One region of the Embleya sp. NPDC001921 genome, then DNA from elsewhere that is predicted to be linked to it. Evidence: riboswitches for the same ligand, from Rfam matches in the RefSeq annotation. Region 1 holds a riboswitch; the other holds the start of a gene.
What was found. Region 1 has a riboswitch for FMN ahead of ribB (3,4-dihydroxy-2-butanone-4-phosphate synthase). Riboswitches for the same ligand answer to the same signal wherever they lie in the genome.
Positions count from the first base shown of each region.

Region 2: another riboswitch for FMN. It lies ahead of ribD (bifunctional diaminohydroxyphosphoribosylaminopyrimidine deaminase/5-amino-6-(5-phosphoribosylamino)uracil reductase RibD); the one in region 1 lies ahead of ribB (3,4-dihydroxy-2-butanone-4-phosphate synthase).

Region 1 covers NZ_JBSFEO010000041.1:12,637-23,973, forward strand. Annotated here, with positions in the region: gene ACWCPW_RS37210 (alkene reductase) at 1-362, shown strand, start outside; gene ACWCPW_RS37215 (zinc-binding dehydrogenase) at 464-1,420, shown strand; gene ACWCPW_RS37220 (LysR family transcriptional regulator) at 1,415-2,314, opposite strand; gene ACWCPW_RS37225 (NADP-dependent oxidoreductase) at 2,459-3,481, opposite strand; gene ribB (3,4-dihydroxy-2-butanone-4-phosphate synthase) at 3,765-4,436, opposite strand; FMN riboswitch at 4,683-4,811, opposite strand; gene ACWCPW_RS37235 (hypothetical protein) at 5,059-5,283, shown strand; gene ACWCPW_RS37240 (carboxylate-amine ligase) at 5,545-6,651, shown strand; gene ACWCPW_RS37245 (NIPSNAP family protein) at 6,797-7,108, opposite strand; gene ACWCPW_RS37250 (GMC oxidoreductase) at 7,255-8,898, opposite strand; gene ACWCPW_RS37255 (GNAT family N-acetyltransferase) at 9,182-9,712, opposite strand; gene ACWCPW_RS37260 (helix-turn-helix transcriptional regulator) at 10,186-11,256, shown strand; gene ACWCPW_RS37265 (GNAT family N-acetyltransferase) at 11,278-11,337, opposite strand, start outside.
Region 2 covers NZ_JBSFEO010000017.1:96,046-107,382, reverse strand. Annotated here, with positions in the region: gene ACWCPW_RS21130 (primosomal protein N') at 1-1,024, shown strand, start outside; gene ACWCPW_RS21125 (hypothetical protein) at 1,173-2,339, opposite strand; gene ACWCPW_RS21120 (RNA polymerase sigma factor) at 2,336-2,944, opposite strand; gene def (peptide deformylase) at 3,260-3,805, shown strand; gene fmt (methionyl-tRNA formyltransferase) at 3,812-4,744, shown strand; gene ACWCPW_RS21105 (RsmB/NOP family class I SAM-dependent RNA methyltransferase) at 4,750-6,144, shown strand; gene ACWCPW_RS21100 (hypothetical protein) at 6,500-7,201, shown strand; gene ACWCPW_RS21095 (hypothetical protein) at 7,302-7,592, shown strand; gene rpe (ribulose-phosphate 3-epimerase) at 7,745-8,419, opposite strand; FMN riboswitch at 8,608-8,753, shown strand; gene ribD (bifunctional diaminohydroxyphosphoribosylaminopyrimidine deaminase/5-amino-6-(5-phosphoribosylamino)uracil reductase RibD) at 8,916-9,992, shown strand; gene ACWCPW_RS21080 (riboflavin synthase) at 9,996-10,607, shown strand; gene ACWCPW_RS21075 (nicotinamide mononucleotide transporter family protein) at 10,604-11,266, shown strand; gene ACWCPW_RS21070 (bifunctional 3,4-dihydroxy-2-butanone-4-phosphate synthase/GTP cyclohydrolase II) at 11,296-11,337, shown strand, end outside.

The DNA.
Region 1 (11,337 bases):
CGCCGACGCCGTTGGCGTACCTGCACGTCTTCGAGATCCTCACCCGCGACGTCACCCGGCTGATCCGCGCCGCGTGGCCGGGCGTGCTGATCCTGTGCGCGCATCCGACCCCCGAGTCCTTTCCCGGCACGCCCGAGATCGGCGCGGGGGCGCTGGCGGACGGCGTGGCCGACGCCGTCGCGCTGGCCGAGATGTGGCTGGCCAACCCCGACCTGGTCGCACGGGTCCGGGCGGGCGGGCCGTACAACGTCGCGGACAAGGCCACCTTCTACGGCGGCGACCACCGCGGGTACACCGACTACCCGACGCTGGAGGCAGTGCGGGGCGGCGGCACCGTCGCCGCCGGCGCCGCCGGCAACTGACCGCACCTCGCCGACACGCTCCGGTGATCGGCGTCCACCCCGTCCCCGGCGCGCGCTCCCCGTGCGCCGGGGACCGACCGGGAAGCACACGGGAATCACACATGCGAGCACTCCTCCACGGCCCGCAGGGCCTGCACGCGGCCGACATGCCGGACCCGCGCCCGCGGGAGCACCAGGTACTGGTCGCGGTCGCCGCGTTCTCGCTCAACTTCGGTGAGATCGCGTATCGGCCGAGCGGCGAACCGACCGGACGCGTCCCCGGCTGGGACGCCGCCGGGATCGTCGCGCGCGCCGCGGCCGACGGCTCCGGACCACAGGTGGGCACCCGCGTGGTCACCTTCGGCTGGGACGGCGCGTGGGCCGAACTGCGCGCCGCCGACACCGCGAACCTGGCCGTCGTCCCCGAGGCGGTCGACCTGGGCGTCGCCGCCGCCCTTCCGGTCGCCGGCGTCACCGCGCTCCAGGCCGTACGCCGACTGGGCTCGGTGCTCGGCCGCCGGGTCCTGGTCACCGGCGCCTCCGGCGGCGTCGGCAGGTTCGCCGTACAACTCGCCGCGCTCGCCGGCGCGCACGTGATCGCCTCGGTCGGCTCGCCCGAGCGAGCGGAGGGGCTGCGGGAATCGGGCGCCGCCGAGATCGTGTTCGGACCCGGCGAGTTGTCCGCTCCCGTGTACGGCGTGCTCGACAACGTCGGCGGGCCGCAACTGGCCGAGGCGTTCTACCGGCTGGAGGCGGACGGGGTGGTGCAGGCGATCGGCCGGGCGGCCCGGCAGCCGACCACCATCGACTTCGAGGTGGCCGGTACCAACTCCGCGCGCGGGCGACTGGAGAACTTCAACGTCGCGACCCCCTTCGCGGACGACCTCGCGGTGCTGCTCGGGTTGCTGGAATCGGGTCGACTGAGCCCGCGGATCGGTTGGCGGGGCCCGTGGGAGCAGGCCGAACTCGCCGCCGACGCGCTGCTGTCCCGCCGGGTCGGGGGCAAGGCGGTGCTGGACGTGCCGATCACCCGGCAGTGGGCGGCGGAGCGGCGGGGAGCGCGGGACGCCGGGTCATGACGCGGTACGGGTGCGGCTCAGCGCGACGGCCCGGTCGTTGAACGCGCGCACCCGTTCCGTCTCGTGGGCCTTGCGCCAGATCAGCCCCCATTCGATCGGCGGGGCGTCGGCGATCCGGACGTAGCTGACGTCGGGACGGACGTAGAAGCGGTTCACCTGGTCGCCCACGGTGAACGCGCCCTCGCCGGCGCCCACCAGGGCGAGTGCTTCCAGGAAGGTGGTGGCGGGCCGGCCGTGGGCGATCGGCCGGCCGGCGGGGGTGCGGGAGGGGACCCGGTCCTCGGCGACCGAGGGCGGGCAGTTGGCCGGCATGCGCAACAGCGTGACGTCGGCCAAGTCCTCCTGCCCGATCTCGGCGCGGGAGGCCAGCGGATGCTCGCACGGCAGCGCCAGGTAGCGGGTCTCGGCCCACAGGGTCGGACCGATCACCAGATCGGGATCGGCGAACGGGCGGGTCACCAGCACCAGATCGGAGTTGTGCGCGCGCAGGCCGGCGATCGAGGTGTTCATCTGGAACTCCTGGAGGTCCACCTCGGAGGTCGGGTGCTCGGCGCGGAAGGCACGGATCACCTCCAACAGGAACTGGCCGCCGGCCGCGCCGAGGAAGCCGACGTGCAGCGGTCCGTCGAAGCCTCGGGCGGCCATGATCGCGTTCCCCACGGCCCGCTCGATCTGCTCGTGGCCGGGCCGCAGGTCGTCGTGGAACCGGCAGCCGATCGGGGTGAGCGCGACCCGGCGGCTGGTGCGCTCGAACAGCCGGGCGCCGATCCCGCGTTCCAGCTTCGCGATGGTCTGACTCATCCGGCCGGTGGAGATGCGCAGCCGCTCGGCGGCCCGGCCGAAGTGCAATTCCTCGACGAGGGTGAGAAAAGCCTCGATTTCGTAGCGTTCCACGGATCCTCGTCCAGATCGTCGTGCAGGGCCCGAGCATGATCTCAGGTGGGCTCGGCGACCGGTCGCCAGGGCGTGTCTTCGATCGCCCGGGATCGAAGACACGCCCCGGGTCCCGTCCCGGATCGGCGCGCGGCCGCGCCGGCGTCAGTGGTCCAGCCGAACCAGCATCTTGCCGATGTTCTCGCCGCGCAGCAGTGCGATCAGCGCCTCCGGGGCCCGTCGCAGGCCGGCGAGCACGGTGTGCCGGGTGCGCAGGGTGCCGTCGGCCAGGAGGGGTGCGGCCAGCTTCGTCCATTCCTCGGCGAGCCCGAAGTACGAGGTGACGGCCATGCCGCGCAGGGTGAGCTCCTTGGTGGCGGTGGCGAAGATGTTGGTGGGTCCGGGCAGCGGACCGGTGGCGTTGTACCCGGAGATCGCTCCGACCACGGCGATCCGGCCGCCGACCCGGGCGGCGTCGATGGCGGCCTCCAGGTGCGCGCCGCCGACGAGTTCCACGGTCAGGTCGACGCCGTCGGGGGCGGCCCGGGCGAGGTCCTCGCGCAGCCGGCCGCGGGTGTGGTCGATGCCGACGTCGAAGCCGAACTCCTCGGTGAGGAGTCGGGTCTTCTCCGCGCCCTCGGTCGAGCCGATCACCGTGGCCGCGCCCAGTCGGCGGGCCAGTTGTCCCGCGACGCTGCCGGTGGCGCCGGCGGCGGCCGAGACGTAGACCACGTCGCCGGGACGCACGGGAAGTACCCGGGTCAGCGTCGCGTAGGCGGTCAGGCCGGTACTGCCCAGCGCGCCCAGGTGCGCCTCGACCGGGGCGAGCGCGGTGTCCACCGCGGCGACCGCGTCCGCGCCCAGCACGGCGTACTCGCGCCATCCGGCGAAGTGCGACACGATCGTGCCGACCGGGAGGCCCGCCGCGCGGGAGGCGACCACTTCGCCGACGGCGCCACCGGCGAGCGGCTCGCCGATGACGAACGGCGGCACGTACGCGTCGGCGTGCATCCATTCGCGGGTGAACGGGTCCACCGACATCCAGGTGTTGCGCACGAGGACCTCGCCGGCTTCCGGCTCGCGAACCTCGGTCCGGGCGAACTCGAAGTCCTCCGCGCGGGGTTCGCCCACGGGACGACTCGCCAGGCGTACTTCGAGGCCGGCCGGACGGCGGGTGGGGGAGGGCATGCTGCTCCGATGGTCGAACCGGGTGGGGACGGGCGGCCGCCACCGATCCCGCCCGGGCCGCCGCCGCTGTCCTCAACTCTCCACCGGCGCACCGCTCCCGATCAACGTCGATCCGCAGCGCCTTCGTTGACCCACGCTTAACGAACGCGCGGCCCCGACGCCGCGACCCTGCCAGACCGGTCCGCCTCGCTTCGCTTGGCTCCCAGCGTGCCGCCCGGGACCCGGACAAAGGGCGGGAGCCCCGGCCGGGACGCGGAGGTGCCGCGCCCGGCCGGGATGTGTCTCACCCGAGAGCCGACCCCACCTCGATCGCCTCCCGGTACGCCGCCAGGTCACCCACCGAGATCAGCCGCAGGTCCTCGCTCTCGGCCAGCGCGGCCAGGTCGCCCAGGCGCGCCATGCTCCAGTCGGTGCGTACGACCTCGCACATCGCGGTCGTGCCGGACAGTCCCGCGAGCCTGGACAGGTCCATGCCCGCCTCGGTGTGGCCGTCCCGAGCCGACACACCGCCGGGCACGGCCCGGATCGGGAACACGTGGCCGGGCCGGCCCAGATCGCCCGGCCGGGTCGACGGGTCGGCCAATGCCCGGATGGTGCGCGCCCGTTCGGCCGCGGAAATGCCGGTGGTGGCGCCCTCCAGCAGGTCGACGGACACGGTGAACGCGGTCTCGTGCAGGCCGGTGTTCGTCGCGGTCATCGGCGGCAACTCCAGCCGCGTGACCGCCTCGTCCGGCATGGCCACGCAGACCACCCCCGCGGTGTGCTCGAGCATGAAACGCATGGCCGCCTCGGTCATGTGCTCCGCGGCCACCATGAGGTCGCCCTCGTTCTCGCGGGATTCGTCGTCGAAGACGATCACGAAACCCCCTCGGGCAAAGGCCTCGATCGCCCGAACCACCTTCTCCGGGCGCTCGACCGTGCCCTCGTGCGGCTTCTCGTGGACTTTCTCTGTCATGCGTACTCTCCTGTGGTCTCGTGCGACCGACCCGCGAGGGGATCCGGCCGCACGCGTGGTTCCGTGCCAAGGAGGGGCCGCCCACACGGACAGGCGTTCGACGCATGCCGCGGGGGACGGCCACGGCGTACAAGGGTTCGGAATCCGCCAACGGCCCGTTCCCCCGTGCGCCGACGCCGTTCCGGGAGAGCGAGCACGTTCGTCCCGCGTCCGGGCAGGGCCCGACCGCGGGGTCGACGTGTCGCCGCGCACTGCCTTCCATCCGGACTCTCACCGTCGGTCCCGGAGTTTCACCGGGTCAACCGGCCGCCGGCTGCGGTCGGGTCGCGGACTGTCACCGCCGGTTCGGAATTTCACCGACCCCGGAGCGCGCGAACACTCGCCGTGAGTCTTCCACGCCGCGTGCCCGCGCCGATACGTGTCGCGCGTCACCGGGGGTGGGACGGGCGTACCGAACGGGGGCGGCGTTCACCCGCACGGCCCAAGCCGCCGACCGGGATTGTGCCTGATCGGGTGCCCGGAACCTGGGATCGCCCGCCGGCCGGGAGGCGCTGGGCGTGCGGGCCGAGCCCACAGCGGATTACATGGTGAGGTCGATGGATCTCACGACACGGGAGCGGACATGCACGTGATGAGAGCGGTCCAGGACGCACAAAGCGTGGTGTGGCACGCGATGGAGAGCGAGGACGTCGCGATGTGCGGGGTGACGTTGCCCCCCAGCCGGGACGTGGACGGCACCCGGCGACGGGAGACGTTCTGCGGGCCGTGCATGAGCGAGGTCGAGCGGACCATAAACCCCGTCGCGAAGCTCACCGACGACTGTGCCGACGAGGGGACGCCGGTCTGAGTCACGGGTCCGACCAAGGGCGCCGCGCCTGCGGCGCCCTTGGCGTGCGAGCCGCGGGTCCGCGTGTCGCGACGGGGGCGCCGCAGGAGGCGACAGGCGGGCGTCGACGGGGCGCCGGCCGATCGACGGGGGCGTCGTCGGTGGTCACGGTTGGAAGGAGTCCACGATGGTGTGCTCGACCTCGGGGCACCGGGTAGCCCCCGCCCCCGTACGCCGCGCGCTTGTTCGCGGAGCCACGCCCGTCGTGGTCGGGGGCCGGCCGTGATCACGCTCGGAGTCGAGGAGGAATACCTGCTCGTGGATCCCGTCGACGGCCTGCCGGTGCCGATGGCCGAGGCGGTTCGGGCGGCGGCGGATCTGCAGCCGGCGGTGGCCGGCGGCGAGATCCAGCCCGAGTTGTTGCAGATGCAGATCGAGGTCGCCACACCGGTGTGCGAGACCCTCGACGAGGTCGGCGGCCACCTGCTGCGGCTGCGCCACTCGGTGGCCGCCGCGGCCGAGCAGGCGGGATGCCACCTGGTCGCGTCCGGGTCCGCGCCCTTCGGCCCCGGCCTCCCGGCCGAGGTCACCGACCGGATCCGCTACCGGTCGTTGCACTCGGACGCCCCGCGCCTGGTCGACGAGATGTTCATCAACGGGATGCACGTCCACGTCGCGGTCCCCGATCGGGACGCCGGCGTGATGGTGCTCAATCGGCTGCGCCCGTGGCTGCCGCTGCTGGTGGCGATGTCCGCGAACTCCCCGCTGTGGGAGGGCGGCGACACCGGCTTCGCGAGTTGGCGCACCATCGTGTTCGGCCGCTGGTCGGTCAGTGGGGTCCCGCCAGCCTTCGTCGACGCGAACGACTACGACGCCCGGATCGACGACCTGCTGAACGCGGGCGTGTTGCGCGACCGGGCCCGGGTCTACTGGCAGATCCGGCTCTCCGACCGCTATCCCACGGTCGAGGTCCGGGCGATGGACGTGCAGCTCAGGGTGGACGACGCGGTGATGCTCGCCGGCCTCGTCCGGGCCCTGGTGACCACGGTGCTGCGGGACGCGACGGCCGGGCAGCCGCCGCCTCGACCCGCCCCCGAGCTCGTCGCGGCGGCGCAGTGGTACGCCGCGCGGCACGGCCTGACCGACGCGCTGGTCGACCCGTACACGCCGCACCGGCTCAAGGCCGGTGAACTGGTCGGCCGGTTGATCGAGTACGTCACCCCGGCTCTGGCGGACACCGGGGACACCCGCCAGGTGGACGCGCTGGTGCACCGGCTGATGCGGGAGGGGACCGCGGCCGATCGGCAGCGGGAGGCCTTCCGGCGCGGGGGACGGGACGAGTTGCTGCGGTTGCTGGTCACCGAGTCGGCGATGTCCCAACGGCACTGATCGCCGATCGGGCACCGCCGGTCCCGGGACGTGCCGCCGGGCGTCGCCACGGAGCCCGCGTGCCACGCCCGGTCCGGCGCGGCACGGGAGTTCCGCGACGGTGGTCGGGGATGCCGCGGATCGCCGACCCGTGCCGGTCCTCGGGTCAGGAGCCGTCGTCGAGGGGGCGCAGGAAGCGGCGTTCGTAGCGCTTGATGCACCCGGTCTCGCGGGCGAGTCGGATCGCGTCCTGGCAGTCGGGGTCGGTCGCGCTGTCGATGCGGTACTGCTCGTAGGCGGCGAAGCCGGGGAAGGAGAAGAGCGCGTAGGCGATGTCGCTGTCGCCCTCGCTCGGCAGGAAGTAGCCGTGGTGGGTGCCGCCGAAGCGGTTGACCAGGCCGACCCAGCGGCGGCCGTACTCCTCGAAGTCCGCCAGTTTGTCGGCGTCGATCTCGTACTTCAGATGAATGGTGATCACGCGCACATGATGCCGCGTGCGGCGGGGCGCCGCGACGCCGGCCGCGCGGTGTGCGGTCCGGGGCCGGCCGGAGTGGTCCGGACGGCCCCGGGAGTGTGCTCGCACCGGGGGGTGAGGGCTCACCGGGGCGCGCGGTCAGGCCGGTGTCACAGGTCGGTGGCGATGATCTTCTCGATGTTGCGTTCGGCGAGGGCGGTGATGGTGACGAACGGGTTGACGCTGGTGTTGCCGGGGATCAGCGCGCCGTCGATCACGTACAGCCCGGAATAGCCGTGCAGGCGGCCGTAGTTGTCGGTGGCCTTGGTCAACACCGCGCCGCCGAGCGGGTGGTAGGTGAGGTGGTCGCCCCAGATCTTGTAGGTGCCGAAGAGGTCGGTCCGGTAGATCGTCCCCTCCTTCGCGTTGATCTTGTCGAAGATGGTCTTGGCCATGTCGATGGACGGCTGTTTCCAGGAGGACTGCCAGTTCAGCTCGACCTTGCCCGTCGCGGCGTTCCAGGAGAACCGGGCACGGTTCGGGTTCTTGGTGATCGACAGGTAGAACGAGGCGTAGGTCTCGATGCCGGTGGGCAGCGGGGCCACCTCGGCGAACGCGCCGCCGGCGTTCCAGTTGTCGATGCCGCCGGTGGGGATGGACGACTGGAGGGAGCCGGTGGGATCCCAAAGGTGGTTGGCCCGGCCGCACATGACGTTGCCGTTGTCGCCCCAGCCCTGGCCGATCTCGCCGTTCAGGGCGGGCAGCGCTCCGGTGGCCTTGAGCCGGACCAGCAGCTTGCTGGTGCCGACGCTGCCCGCGGCGAAGAAGACCTTGTCCGCGACGACGGTCTTGGTGACCGTGGTGGCACCGCCGGTGTCGATCTGGTCGATCACCACGGTGTAGCCGCCGCCGGCCGCCGGGGAGACCGAAGTGACCTTGTGCAGCGAGGAGATGGTGACCCGGCCGGTGTCCCGGATCCGAGCGAGGTAGGTCTTCTGCAGGGACTTCTTGCCGTAGTTGTTGCCGTAGAGGATCTCACCGGCCAGCGCGGACTTGGGGACGACGCCGGCGGCCTCCTGCTTCATGTAGTCCCAGTCGTACACGGTGGGCACGAACACGAACGGGAAGCCGGAGCGCTGGGCGTGCTTGCGGCCGACGCGGGCGTACTGGTAGCAGGCGGTGGTGTCGAACCAGGCCGGGTCGATGGTGGCCACGCCCAGACCGGCGTTGGCGCGCGGGTAGTAGGTGTTGTACATCTCGTCGGCGTTCACCGAGGGCAGGATGGCGCCGAAGTTCTCCCGCTTGGGGGTCACCGCCATGCCGCCGTTGACCAGCGAGCCGCCGCCGACGCCCCGGCCCTGGTAGACGGTGATGCCGGCGAACTCCTCGGCGTCCAGGATGCCGGTGTACCTGGGGATGTCCCGGTCGATCGGGAAGCCGAGGAAGTTGCTCAGCGGTTGCTTGGTCTTGGTGCGGAGCCAGAAGGAACGGGCGTCGGGGGAGGTGGTGTTGGCGAAGATCTTGCCGTCCGGGCCGGGGGTGTCCCAGGACATTCCCATCTCGATCATGTGCACGTCGACGCCCGCCTGGGCCAGACGCAGTGCGGCGACACAGCCGCCGTACCCGGTGCCGATCACCAGGGCCGGGACGTGTGCCCCGGAGGGGATCGAGGCGGCGGAGGCGGCCGCCGTCGGCTGGGCCGCGCCGGCGCGGCCGGTGAGGGCCGCGACGCCGAGGATGGAACCGGTTCCAGTAATGAAAGTGCGGCGCGAGAAACCCTTGGAACTGTTGCTGCGCATGGCGGAATCGCTCATGTGACGTTCCTCACTCTGGGACGGAGTGGGAACAAGTTCTAGGCGTGATCGCGTGACAAGTCACGGCATACTCGTGAGTAACTTCCGGGCGGTTCCGGGTACTTGCCCTCGGGTCGCGCAGCGTGGACCGGCGGTCACGCAAGCGGTGGTATGGGCGGCCGGGCGAGTGGTCGCGCGAGCGGCGGGGCGCGGTCGCGCGAGCGGTCGGGTCGGGCGCGGGGGAGTCCCGCCCGAGGGGTCGTCCCCCGCACTCGGGGTGTTCGCGGGTCGCGATCGTGGAGCGTTACGGCTGCCGGGAGTTCAGGCGCAGCCCGAGCAACTGGCCCGGCCAGGAAGGCTGTCCGGGGCGGTCGACCGCGAATCGCGAGAGGGGAGTGAAGCCGAGTGCCTTGTACTGCTCGACGAGCGCGCCGTCGCCGCCGGCGTAGCAGTCGACCCGGATCAGGTCGACGGCGCGACGGGCGGCCTCCCGGCTTACGTCCTCGATCAGCGCGGCGCCGACGCCCGCTCCGGAGAAGCGCCGATCGGTGACCAGGAGGTTGACGAACCACTCGGGTTCCTCGGCCGCGGGGATGTACTCGGAGGGCGTGTCGGAGGCGACGCAGCCGCCGGCCGGTTCGCCGTCGATCTCGGCCAGTCGGGCGTGGCCGTGACGAAGGACCTTCTCCACGCGCCGCACCGCCTCGGGGCGGGTGGACCACGGCTCGGTGCCCCATTGGCCCTCGCGACCGGAGGCGGCCAGCCAGGCCACCGCGCGGTCGAGCATGGTGAGGAAGATCGGCAGCGCGGTGGTGTCGACCGTGCGGATGCGCACCCGGCGCGGGGCGGGGGTGGTGTGTTCGCGAGTGATGGGGGACCTCCGACTCCTCGTCCCGGTGGACGGGATCGACCGACCGGCCGGGCATGGGTGGGCCAGGCCGCCGCGCGGGTCGCGTGGCGCTCGAGGATCGTCTCAGGGGGCGCGGGGCGGGGCGAGCGTGGTCGGGCGGTGCCGCGGCCACGGCTGCGGAGCGCGGGCGCTGCCGGGTGTCGCCGTACGACGAATGCCCTGCGGATCCCGGTCCGGGGCTGGGATCCACAGGGCGGCTCGGCGTCCCGGGGAAGCGCGGTCCGGTCCATGCCGAACACGGGGTAGCGGAACACGTGTGGACATCCTCGCGATCGTCGTCGGTACGGCGATATCCCAGATCCCTGGGAGGTTTGCGGGAGACCGCGTGGTGATCTCCGGCATCGCACCCGACGGTCGCACTACGGACGTGGTCGGTGCCCGCGTGTTACGTTCGCGCCATGGCATTACGTGGCGTGAGTGCGCGGCGGGCGATCGAGGGCCTGCGTGAACTGGCCGGGGCGGGCCTGGAGGCCGACGCGATCTTTCGCCGGTCCGACGAACTGCTGCGCGACGTACTGGAATTCGACGCGGTGTGTTGGCACACCGCCGACCCGGCGACCGGATTGGTCACCTCGGTGCTGAGCGACGATCTGAGCCTGGAGGGCTTCCACGACGCGGTGCGGCGGGAGGTCTGGCACGACGACGTGAGCACCTTCCCCAAGATCCGGCACAGCGGGCTTCGGGCCGAGACGCTGGACCGGGCGACCCGGGGCCGGCCCGAGCACAGCCTTCGATTCCGGGAACAGATCGGACCGGCCGGCTTCGGGGACGAGATGCGCACCGTCTTCGACACGCAGGGCGGCATGTGGGGCTGCGCGGCGTTCATGCGGGCGGCGGATCGTGGTCCGTACCTGGGCCGGCAACGGGATCTGGCGGACGTCGCGGCCCGGCACATCGGCAACGCGCTGCGCGCGTGCCACCGGGCGACCGCGTCGCCGGCGGCGGGCGATCAGGTGCCCGCGATGGTCGTGCTCGGTCCCGGGAACGGCCTGGTGGCCGCCGACGAGCGGGCGCAGCGCCTGCTCGCCGAACTCGCCGACGACGCGGTCGACGCGCTCTCGGTGCCGACGGCGTTCGCGGTGGTCTCCGAGCAGGCCCGGTTGGCCGCGTCCGGGGTGCCGGTCTCGTCGGCCAAGGTCCGGGTGCGCACCCGTGACGGACGCTGGTTCGTGCTGCACGCCTCGCTCCTGGACGGCCTCGCCGACGGCCACGTCGGAGTCGTGGCCTCGCCGGCTTCGCCGGCCGAGACGATGCCGCTGTATCTGGCCGCCTACGGGTTGACCGGTCGCGAACAGGAGGTGGCGCTGCTGGCCGTTCGCGGCTGCGACACCAAGGAGATCGCCCGTGCCCTGGCGATGACGCCGTACACCGTCCAGGACCATCTGAAGGCCGTGTTCGCCAAGGCCGGGGTGACCAGCCGCCGTGAGTTGATCGCACGGATCCTGATCGGGGATCGGGCCACGAGGTGAACACCCGGCCCTCGGGCCGGATCAGCGCGCTTCGGGCGCGGATTCCGGGTGCAGGTTCCGGGTGAAGCGGAGGCCGGGGCG
Region 2 (11,337 bases), on a different contig from region 1:
GGCGCGCAACGCGTTGCGGACCGGGCCGGTCCTGGTCCAGGTCCCGCGCCGGGGCTACCTGGTCCGCACCTCGTGCCAACGGTGCCGCGAACCCGCGCGCTGCGTCCACTGCTCGGGGCCGCTCGAACTGCCCTCCGGAGACGGCGTGTTGACCTGTGGCTGGTGTACCCGTCCGGCACCGGCCTGGCGTTGTCGGGTGTGCGGCGGCGATCGCATCCGGGCCGGTGTGATCGGCGCGCGCCGGACCGCGGAGGAGTTGGGCCGCGCGTTTCCCGCCGTGCCGGTGCGTACCTCGGGCCGGGACGCGATCCTGACCGCCGTGCCGGACCTGCCCGCGCTGATCATCGCCACGCCCGGCGCCGAACCGGTCGCGCCGAGCGGCTACGCGGCGGCGTTGCTCCTGGACGGCTGGGCCCTGCTCACCCGGCCCGACCTGCGCGCCGGCGAGGAGGCGCTGCGCCGCTGGCTGGACGCGGCGAGCCTGGTCCGGCCGGCGGGGGAGGGCGGCACGCTGGTGGTGGTCGCCGAGTCCACGCTGCGCCCGGTGCAGGCGCTGGTGCGCTGGGATCCGCAGGGGTACGCGCTGGCCGAACTGGTCGAGCGCGCCGAGTTGAACCTGCCGCCGGTGTCGCGGATGGCGTCGGTCACCGGGCCGCCGGCGGGCATCGCCGACTTCCTGGCGGTGCTCCGGCTGCCGGACGGGGCGGACGTGCTGGGCCCGGTCCCGGTCGCCCCGACCGCGCCGCGCACCCCGCCGCCGGCGGCGCCGGCCAAACCCGACCCGCGTGCCGCGCGGACCCGCGCCGAGCTCACCCGCGCCCTGTTCGGCGACACCCCGCCGCCGGGCCGCCGCCCGGCCGCGCCCCCCGCCGCGCCGCCCCGGCACGAACGTGTACTGCTGCGCATCGAACCGGGCCGAGGCGCGGAGCTGGCCCATGCCCTCAAGGCGGCCCAGACCCTCCGCCTGGCCCGAGCCGCCCCCGACCCGGTGCAGATCAGAATCGACCCACCCGACATCGGCTGAGCGCCTGCCGCCGCACCGAGCCGACCGGTGCGCGCCAGGCCGTATGCGCCCCATCACGCACGCCGGCCCGTGAACCGCCGGCCCGTGAACCGCCGGCCCGTGAACCGCCCGGCCGTTCCGCCGGACGGCCGTCCTTCCCCGCCGACACTCACCCCCAGTGGGTTCGGCTCCCGCAGGACTTCGTCGTCGGGGCCTGTGCGCAGCGCAGGGATTCCGCGTCCGCCACGCGCTCGTGCAGCAGCGCGCCGGCCGCGTCGTAGGCCCGGATCCGGGCCGGCGCGACGTCGTTGCCCGGTACGGCCGCGAACCACACGCCGTTGCGTACCACCGCGCCCACCGTCCGCCCGTCGGGCAGCTCGACCACGACCCGCGCCACCGCGCCGGTGGTGCGGCCCCACCACGTGGTCGGGGTCGGGGCCACCATCGGAAGCGGCTCGGCCGCGGCCGGGTCCAGGGGGAGGGGTTGCGCCCCGGGCAGCATCATGGCCAGGGTCCGGCGCACCTCGAACGCCCCCGCGAGGACGCCGTCGGCGGCCGTCGGCGCCGGCAGCTCCGGCGGGGACTTCTCGCCGTGGCACACCACCAGATCGGGCTTGTCGGCCTTGCCCAGCACGAACGGGCGCAGCCCGCCGGACGCGTCGTGCTCCCACGCGGTGAAGTACGGCCGGAACGCCGCGTCCGGCTCGCGCACCTTCCACACCCTCCGGTCGGGCGCGGTGGTGATCCCGGTCGGGCGCGGCGTCGATGTGGGCGGCACGATCCACCCGGTCGGGGTCCACGACACGGCCGTGGGGGGCGGCTGGGCCGGCAGCCCGTTCGGGCCCGTCCCGTCTCCCGGCGTGCGCATGGGCATGTCAGCGGCATTCAACGGAGTGCCGGGCGGCAGGGTGTGGCCGTCGCTCGGCGGGGCGGACCCGGGCGCGCTCGATCCCGGCGGCGACATCGTCGGACCTCCCGCGTCGAATCCGGTCGGCGGCGGGGGCGGAACGGCGGTCCGACGGCCGAGCTCCAGACACGCGGTCAGCGTGCGGGTCGCCACGTCCCACGGCACCGGATCGCCGGGCTTCGCCGCGTCCTGGGGCACCCCCCGGGTCGGGTCCTGCCCGGCCACCGGGCCGGCCGGCGCCAGATCCCGCGGGCCCTGCCACGGCTGCGCGACCAGGATCCCGGCCGCGCACACCGCGAGCACCGCGCCCGCGGCGATGCCCGGCGTCAGGGCCCGGGCGCGGGACGTTTCCCCGGTGTCGAGAATCGCGAGCAGTTCGCGCCTGCGCCGCTCGTGCCCCGGCAGTCGGTCCTGGTTGTACGGGCTCATCGTGCCTCCTCGATGCCTCGGTACGTGCCCGCGTGCACGCCCTCTTCGGCCAACAGGCCGCCCAATCGTTTCCGCGCCCGGTGCATGCGCGCCTTGACCGTGCCCAGCGCGACGCCGAGCGCGGTCGCGGCCGCCTGCTGGTCCAGGCCGCCCCAGACGCACAACTCCACGACGTCGCGCTCGTGCCGGGGCAGCCGCGCCACCGAGCGCCGCAGCGCCTGCGCCGCGCGTTCCTCGTCGATCCGCCGGGCCACCTCGTCCGCGTGGTCGGGGACATCCCGCGGCAGCGGTACGCGCGCCGCCAGCGCCCGATAGCGCTTGAGCGCGCGCCGCCGGTTCGCGAGCGTGCGATTGGCCGTACCCAGCAGCCACGGCAGCGCGCTGTCCCGGTCGAACGTCACTTCCGCGCGGCGGCGCCAGGCGGTCAGGAACACCGCCGACGTCAGGTCCTCGGCCTCGCCGCCGTCCCCGATCCGGCGCAGCACATGCCCATACACCGCCCCCGCGTGCCGGTCGAACACCACCGCGAACGCATCGCGATCCCCCGTCCGGACCCGGGACCACACCACGTGATCCCCGTCCTCCTGCACCTGATCCGTCGTCACACCCCGAGAGTGTCCGCCTCGCCCACCGAGGTTGCCTCCGCCCCGACTCCCGCGCCGACTCCGACGCCGCATCCCGCCCCGCATCCCGCGCCGACCCCACTCGAACCCACCCGAACCCCACCCGCGAGGCCCCACCCCCCGCGCCCCCGCCCCATGCCGCGGTGTGTGCGCCGGCCGCGGCCCGGGTGCTCAGTAGACTTGCCGCTCTCCGGTTTCGATCGACCGGCGCCACCGCGCGGCCGCACCGCGCCGGAACGCCGCCGCGCGCCGGCGACTTTCGTCACCACGACCGACCACCGATGGGGGAGCACACCCGTGGCAGTCCAGCCGATTCGTCTGTTCGGCGACCCCGTCCTGCGGAGCAAGGCCGACCCGGTCACCGTGTTCGACAAGGAACTGCGGCGCCTGGTCGCCGACCTCACCGACACGATGCGCGACGCGCCCGGCACCGGCCTGGCCGCACCCCAGATCGGCGTCGCCCTGCGGGTGTTCACCTACCAGGTGGACGGCGAGGTGGGCCACCTGATCAACCCGGACCTGGACCTGTCCGACGACGAACAGGACGGCCCCGAGGGCTGCCTGTCGCTGCCGGGCCTGCGCTACGACACCAAGCGCGCGTACGGCGTGGTCGCCAAGGGCTTCAACATGCACGGCGACCCCGTCACCATCGAAGGCACCCAACTGCTCTCGCGGTGCATCCAGCACGAGACGGACCACCTCGACGGCATCCTGTTCATCGACCGGCTCGACCGCGAGCAGCGCAAGGCCGCGCTGCGCGCGCTGCGCGAGGCCCAGTGGGCCGGGCAGGCGCCGCCGCAGGTCAAGTTCTCCCCCCACGGCACCTTCGGGAAGGCCCTCTAAACCCCCATGCGCCTAGTCTTCGCCGGCACCCCCGAGGTCGCCGTACCCGCACTCGAAGCCCTGCTGGAATCCCGGCACGAGGTGGTCGCCGTCGTCACCCGACCCGACGCACCCGCCGGCCGAGGCCGCAAGCTCGTCGCCAGCCCGGTGGCCGAGCGCGCAGCCCGGGACGGGATCGAGATCCTGCGCCCGACCAAGCCGCGCGACCCGGACTTCCTGGCCCGGCTCGCCGAGATCGCCCCCGACTGCTGCCCCGTGGTCGCCTACGGCGCGCTGCTGCCCAAGGCCGCGCTGGACATCCCCGCGCGGGGCTGGGTCAACCTGCACTTCTCGCTGCTGCCCGCGTGGCGCGGCGCGGCGCCCGTGCAGCACGCGGTGCTCGCCGGCGACGACATCACCGGCGCGTGCACCTTCGAAATCGAGCAGGGCCTGGACTCGGGCCCCGTCTACGGCACCGTCACCGACGAGATCCGCCCCACCGACACCAGCGGCGACCTGCTCGAGCGGCTGTCCCGCTCCGGCGCGCGGCTGCTGGTGGCGACCATGGACGGCATCGCCGACGGCAGCCTGGAGGCGCGCCCGCAACCGCCGCACGGCGTCACCCTCGCGCCCAAGCTGACCGTCGAGGACGCGCGCGTGGACTTCACCGCGCCCGCCCTGCGGGTGGACCGCGTGGTGCGCGGCTGTACGCCCGCCCCCGGTGCCTGGACCACCTTCCGCGGCGAGCGCCTCAAGCTCGCCCCGGTGCGTCCGCGCGGCGGTGACAACGCGCTGGCTCCCGGCGAGATCGCGGTGGAGAAGAAGGTGGTGCGCGTGGGTACCGGCAGCCACGCGATCGAACTCACCCAGGTCCAGCCCCAGGGCAAACGCATGATGGCCGCCACCGACTGGGCCCGGGGCGCACACCCCGAGTCCGGTGAAACCCTCGGCACGAACTGAGCACCGTGACCAACGCCCCCGCCGCACGCCCCTACCGCCGCCCGCGTCCCGACGCCGCGCGCCTGGCCGCCTACGACGTCCTGCACGCGGTCGGCGAACGCGACGCGTACGCCAACCTGGTGCTGCCCGCGCTGCTGCGCGAACGCAGGATCATCCCGCGCGACGCCGCCTTCGCGACCGAACTCGTGCACGGCACGCTGCGCCGCCAGGGCACCTACGACCAGATCGTGGCGGCCTGCACGGACCGGCCGATCAAGGAGATCGACCCGCCGGTGCTGGACGTGCTCGCGCTCGGCGTGCACCAACTGCTGAGCATGCGCACCCCCGTGCACGCCGCCGTCTCGGCGACCGTGGAACTGGCCCGCGCGGTCCTCGGCGACGGCCGCGCCAAGTTCGTCAACGCGATCCTGCGCCGGGTGTCCAAGCAGGACCTGGACACCTGGCTGCGGCAGATCGCGCCGCCCTACGACGAGGACCCCGAGGGCCACCTCGCGGTCCTGCACTCGCATCCGCGCTGGATCGTGCAGGCGCTGTGGGACGCCCTGGGCGCGCGCGGCAACCCGCACGACCGCGCCGCGATGGAGGCGCTGCTGGCCGCCGACAACATCGCCCCGGTGATCTCCCTGGTCGCCCGCCCGGGCCGGGTCGAACTCGCCGAACTCTACGAGGCCGGCGCCACCCCCGGGCGCTGGTCGCCGTACGCGGCCACCCTCCCCGAGGGCGACCCGGCCGGCATCAAGGCGATCCGGGACGGCCGCGCCGCGGTCCAGGACGAGGGCAGCCAACTGGTCGCCGCCGCGCTGGCCAACGCGGAGGTCGAGGGCGCGGAGAGCCGCTGGCTGGACCTGTGCGCGGGCCCCGGCGGCAAGGCCGGCCTGCTCGCGGCGATCGCCACCGGGCGCGAGGTGTCGCTGCTGGCGGTCGAGCGCCGACACCACCGCGCCCGACTGGTGCGCAACGCGATCGGCCACCTGACCCACCATCAGGTGATCACCGCCGACGGCACCCGGCCGGCCTGGCAGCCCGGGAGCTTCGACCGGGTGATCGCCGACGTGCCGTGCAGCGGCCTGGGCGCGCTGCGCCGCCGGCCCGAGTCGCGCTGGCGCCGCAAGCCCGAGGACATCCCCGAACTGGGCGAGCTCCAGCGCGCGTTGCTGCGCGGCGCGGTGGCCGCGGCACGCCCCGGCGGGGCGATCGCGTACGTCACCTGCTCACCGCATCCGGCGGAGACGCGCGTGGTGGTGGACGACATCCTGCGCGCGGGCGAGGCCGAGCTGATCGACGCCCGGCCGCTGTTCCCGGGCGTGCCGCACCTGGGCACCGGCCCGGACGTACAACTGTGGCCGCACCTGCACGGCACCGACGCGATGTACCTGGCCCTGCTGCGCCGCACGGGCTGAGCACTCGACGGCCCGGGCCGACCGGCGCTTCGGCGCAGGCGGCTTCGGGCAGGCGCGACGCCCGGGTGACCGCGACGCCCGGGTGACCGCGGTGACCGGGTGACCGCGGTGACCGCGACGCCCGGGTGAGCGCGACGCCCAGGCCGCCACCCGCGTGGGTGCCCGTTCACCCACACGTGTCACACGATCACCCGTACGGACGGGTGGCACGTGCCTGAATTCGGTACAAGTGGGGCATAACGGCGAAGGCGGTCATCACTTTCGGCTCGGCCGCACCGGTCGTCCCTCGAGTCCCAGGAAATCCCAGGAAGTCCGAGGGCGACCGGCAGCCGCCACCGCAGGAGCCGCCGTACCCATGTCCACGCTCGCCCCCAGCACCCCGCGCCCCGGCCTGCTCGCCCGCACCGGGGGAGCGGTCCGCGGCGAGTGGGACAGGCTCACCTCCGTCCCGGCGCGCGAGTTGCGCGCGCACGGCGTGTGGGCGATCCCGCTCACCTGCTGCACGGTGCTGCTGACCCTCGGCTTCTGGCTCGCCTGGCGTACCGCGTGGGGCGGCGACGTGGCGCGTGTACTCGGCGGCGTGAGCGCGGGCATCCCGCTGCCGCTCGCGCTGCTGCGCACCCCCGTGTCGCTGTTCGTCCCGGCGCCGGACCTGCCGGTGTGGGGCGCCCTGATCCAGGTGCTGATCCTGTTCGGACTGGCCGAACTCGACCTGGGCGCGCGGCGCACGCTGGCGATCGCGTACCTGGCCACCCTGTGCGGCACGCTGACCGCTCGGGTGATGATCGCGCTCGGCCCGGACCACCTGTTGGGCATCGACGCCCGGCACGGCGACGTCCTGGACACCGGCCCCTCGGCCGCGGTGGTGGGCCTGGTGGTGTGCATCGCGATGGTGCGCCGCGCGCCGATCCTGTTCGCCGGCGCGTGGATCCTGATGATCGCCGAGGTCGTGGTCAAGCCGAACCTGGCCGGCCGCGAGCACATCGCCGCGATGGCCGGCGTCACCGTGTGCACCGGCGCCTACCTGGCCTGGCAGCGCCGCCGCGCGCCCGCCTGACGCCGCCGCGCGGCGCGGGAGACCTTGAGCGGCCCGCCCACCCCAAAGTATCTTGACATCAAGATACCTGCTTCTTCCTCGCACCGCCGGGAGCGCGACCATGCCCATCGACTTCCACAGCGACGCCAACCGCCTCACCTACGCCCGACGCACCCCCGGTGCGGAGTGGGCGGACCTGATGCGCGAACCGGTCCACCCGGCCGGCGCCCGCGAGGTCGCCGCGGACCTGCGCGCCCGCACCGGCCGCTCGATCCTGCACGAGCTCACCGATTCCGAACTCGACGACCCGGCCGCCTACATCGAGGCCGAACCCGCCGCCTCCACCCCGATCACGAGAGCGACTTCTGGACCGGTTGGTCGGCGAAACACCGGTTGGTCGGCGAAACACTGAAAGGGGCCTCCCGCCCCGGCGAGGACGACGAGAGGCCCGACCTTCACTCTTTGTGACGAAGCCCGCGAGGCTCCGAGTGCCGCGCCCCGAACCCGAATCCCGCCGCCTGTTCACGCAGCGCAACGGCCGGCGGGTGGGCGCGACACGTCCGCCTAGTGAGCGCAGCGCTGCGCGGCCCCGGTGGCCAGCGCCCGCAGCCGGTCCACCGCCGCCCCCGGATCACGCCCGTCGAACACCGCCGACCCCGCCACGAACACGTCCGCGCCGGCCTCAGCGCACATCTCGATCGTCTTCGCGGACACCCCGCCGTCCACCTGCAGCCACATCTGCAGGCCGTGCTTGGCGATCAACTGCCTCGTCCGGCGGATCTTCGGCAGCATGATGTCCAGGAAGCTCTGCCCGCCGAAACCCGGCTCGACCGTCATCACCAGGAGCATGTCCAGCTCCGGCAGCAGGTCCTCGTACGGCTCGATCGGCGTGGCCGGGCGCAGCGCCATCGACGCCCGCGCGCCCTTGGCCCGCAGGTCCCGGGCGAGCTTGACCGGGGCGGTCGCGGCCTCGACGTGGAAGGTCACGCTGCCCGCGCCGGCCTCCGCGTAGGCGGGCGCCCAGCGGTCCGGGTCCTCGATCATCAGGTGCATGTCGATGGGCGTGTCGGTGGCCTTGATCAGGCTCTCGACCACGGGCAGGCCGATGGTCAGGTTCGGGACGAAGTGGTTGTCCATGACATCCACGTGGAGCCAGTCGGCGTTGCGCACCTGCGCGACCTCGTCGGCGAGGCGGGCGAAGTCGGCGGACAGGATGCTCGGATTGATCTGCACGGTCATGCGCACAGAATCTCATCGCCGCCACAGTCCTTCGGCACCGCCTTCGGCCACCGAGCTGACGACACGTCAGATCATCCACGCCGCAGTCGTGTTCCGGTATACGAACGCACCGTGACGGACGGCACAGGTTGCCCAAGGTCAACGTTGTCGGCCGTCGTGGCACACTTCGAGGTGTACGAAAGTCACGTACGCGCGCTCCGGGGTCGGTGAAAATCCGAACCGGCGGTTACAGTCCGCGACCCGGTCGACGCCCCGCATCAGTGGAGCGACGGCCGGCTGAACCGGTGGAATTCCGGTACCGACGGTCAAAGTCCGGATGGGAGGCAGCGCGCGGCGAGCGACTGCGGCATGTTCGCGTACCCTCGGTGCGCCGTCATCCCCGCACGTCACTTCGTCGTGCCGTTCTGCCCGAAAACACCCCGGTGCCCCGCGTCGAAACGCGAGGAGGCACGAGGTGCAGGGCAACACCACCCCGCCGGTCGACGAGACCGCCGCGATGCGCCGCGCCATCTCGCTGGCGAGCCGCGCCCTGGGGCACACCAGCCCCAATCCCGTGGTCGGCTGCGTCGTGCTCGGCGTCGACGGCACCGTGGTCGGCGAGGGCTTCCACACCCGCGCCGGCGCCCCGCACGCCGAGGTCGAGGCACTGCGCGCGGCGGGATCCGCGGCCCGCGGCGGCACCGCCCTGGTCACCCTCGAACCCTGCTCGCACACCGGCCGCACCGGCCCGTGCACCCAGGCCCTGATCGACGCCGGCATCCGCCGGGTGCGCTACGCGGTCGCCGACCCCAACCCGGCCGCGGCCGGCGGCGGCGCGGTGCTGCGCGCGGCGGGCGTCGACGCCGAGGGCGGCCTGCTGGCCGACGAGGCCGAGGCGGGCAACCGGGCCTGGCTGACCGCGACCCGCCTGGGCCGTCCGCACGTCACCTGGAAATACGCCGCCACCCTGGACGGCCGCAGCGCCGCCGCCGACGGCAGCAGCCGCTGGATCACCGGCGCCGCCTCCCGCGCCGACGCGCACCTCCTGCGCGCGAGCGTGGACGCGGTGCTGGCCGGCTCCGGCACCCTGCTCGCCGACGACCCGCACCTGGCCGCACGCGAGATCCCCGACGTCCGGCAGCCGCTGCGGGTGATCGTGGACACGCACGCCCGCACCCCGGCGAACGCCCGGGTCCTGGACGACGCGGCGCCCACCCTGATCGCGGTCGGCCCCGACGCGGACGCCGCCCACCTGCCCCAGGCCGCCGTACTGCGCGTGCCGCGCGCCGACGCCGGCCTGGACCTGCCCGCGTTGCTGAAGGAGCTGTACGCGCGCGACGTACGCGCCGTGCTGCTCGAAGGCGGTCCGACCCTGGCCGGCGCGTTCGCCGCGGCCGGCCTGATCGACACCGTCGTGGGCTACCTCGCCCCCGCCCTGCTCGGCGCCGGACCCGCCGCCCTGGGACCGGCCGGAATCGCCACCATCTCCGAGGTGTTGCGACTGGACGTCGACGACGTCGCGCGCCTTGGCACCGACATCCGCATCACCGCCCGCCCCCGGCCGGAATCCGCCGGCCGAACGAAGGAGTCCTGACGCATGTTCACCGGAATCGTTGAGGAACTCGGCGAGATCGTGGCCATCGAGCGGCTGACCGACTCGGCCCGGATCACCATCCGCGGCCCCGTCGTCACCACCGGTGCCCGGCACGGCGACTCGATCGCCGTCAACGGGGTGTGTCTGACCGTCGTGGACGACAAGGTCGACCCGGTCGAGGCCACCTTCACCGCGGACGTGATGCAGGAGACGCTGGACAAGTCGAGCCTGGGCGCGCTCACCACCGGCGCGCGGGTCAACCTGGAGCGCCCCATGGTGCTCGGCGGACGGCTCGGCGGCCACCTCGTGCAGGGCCACGTCGACGGCACCGGCGAGATCCTCGCCCGCACGCCCGGCGAGGAGTGGGAGGTGGTGGAGATCGCGCTGCCCGCGCACCTGGCCCGCTACGTGGTGGACAAGGGCTCGATCACCGTGGACGGCATCAGCCTCACCGTCGTACAGGCGCACGACGCGAGCTTCACCGTCAGCCTGATCCCGACCACGCTCGCGCTGACCACGCTGGGCGTCAAGACCGTCGGCGACCCGGTCAACCTCGAGGTCGACATCATCGCCAAGTACGTCGAACGGCTGGGCACACACGGGGGGACATCGTGATCGGCTGGCTCAACGACGCCGCGTTCACCGTCGCCGACAAGCCGGTGCCCTGGTCCGACCTGCTCGGGCAGATCGCGTCGCTGGCCACCGTGGGGCTCGCGCTGCGCCGCAACCTGTGGGCGTGGCCGGTGCAGATCCTCGGCGCGGCACTGCTGATCGCCGCCAACACCTCGGTGCACCTGGGCGGCAGCGCGATGCGCAACGTCGTCATCATCCTCGCGGCCGGCTACGGCTGGTGGCGCTGGGCCCGCGGCCGGCGCGACACCGGCGAGGTGCAGATCCGCTTCGGGACCACCCACGAGCGCATCGCGCTGGTCGCGGTGATGGCGGCCGGCACCGTCGGCTTCGCGCTGCTGCTCGAGCGCACGGGCATCTCGTGGGCGCCGTGGCCGGACGCGTACATCTTCGTCGGCTCGGTGGTGGCGATGCTCGCCCAGGCCCGCGGCCTGTTCGAGTTCTGGCTGGTGTGGATCGCCGTGGACATGGTGGGCGTGCCGCTCGCCGTGCAGCACGGCCTGGTGTTCAGCGGACTGGTCTACGGCGTCTTCTTCGTGATGTGCGTCGCCGGACTCGTCGACTGGTGGAACCGCTCCCGGCGGTACCGGGACAACGGGGCTGCCCGTGTGGCAGACCGGCACCTGGAAGGGGCAACGGCGTGAAGACCAGCAGCGAAACCACCGACATCGAGGTGCCGGCGCAGAAGGCGGCGCCGGAAGCCGCATCGGAGGAA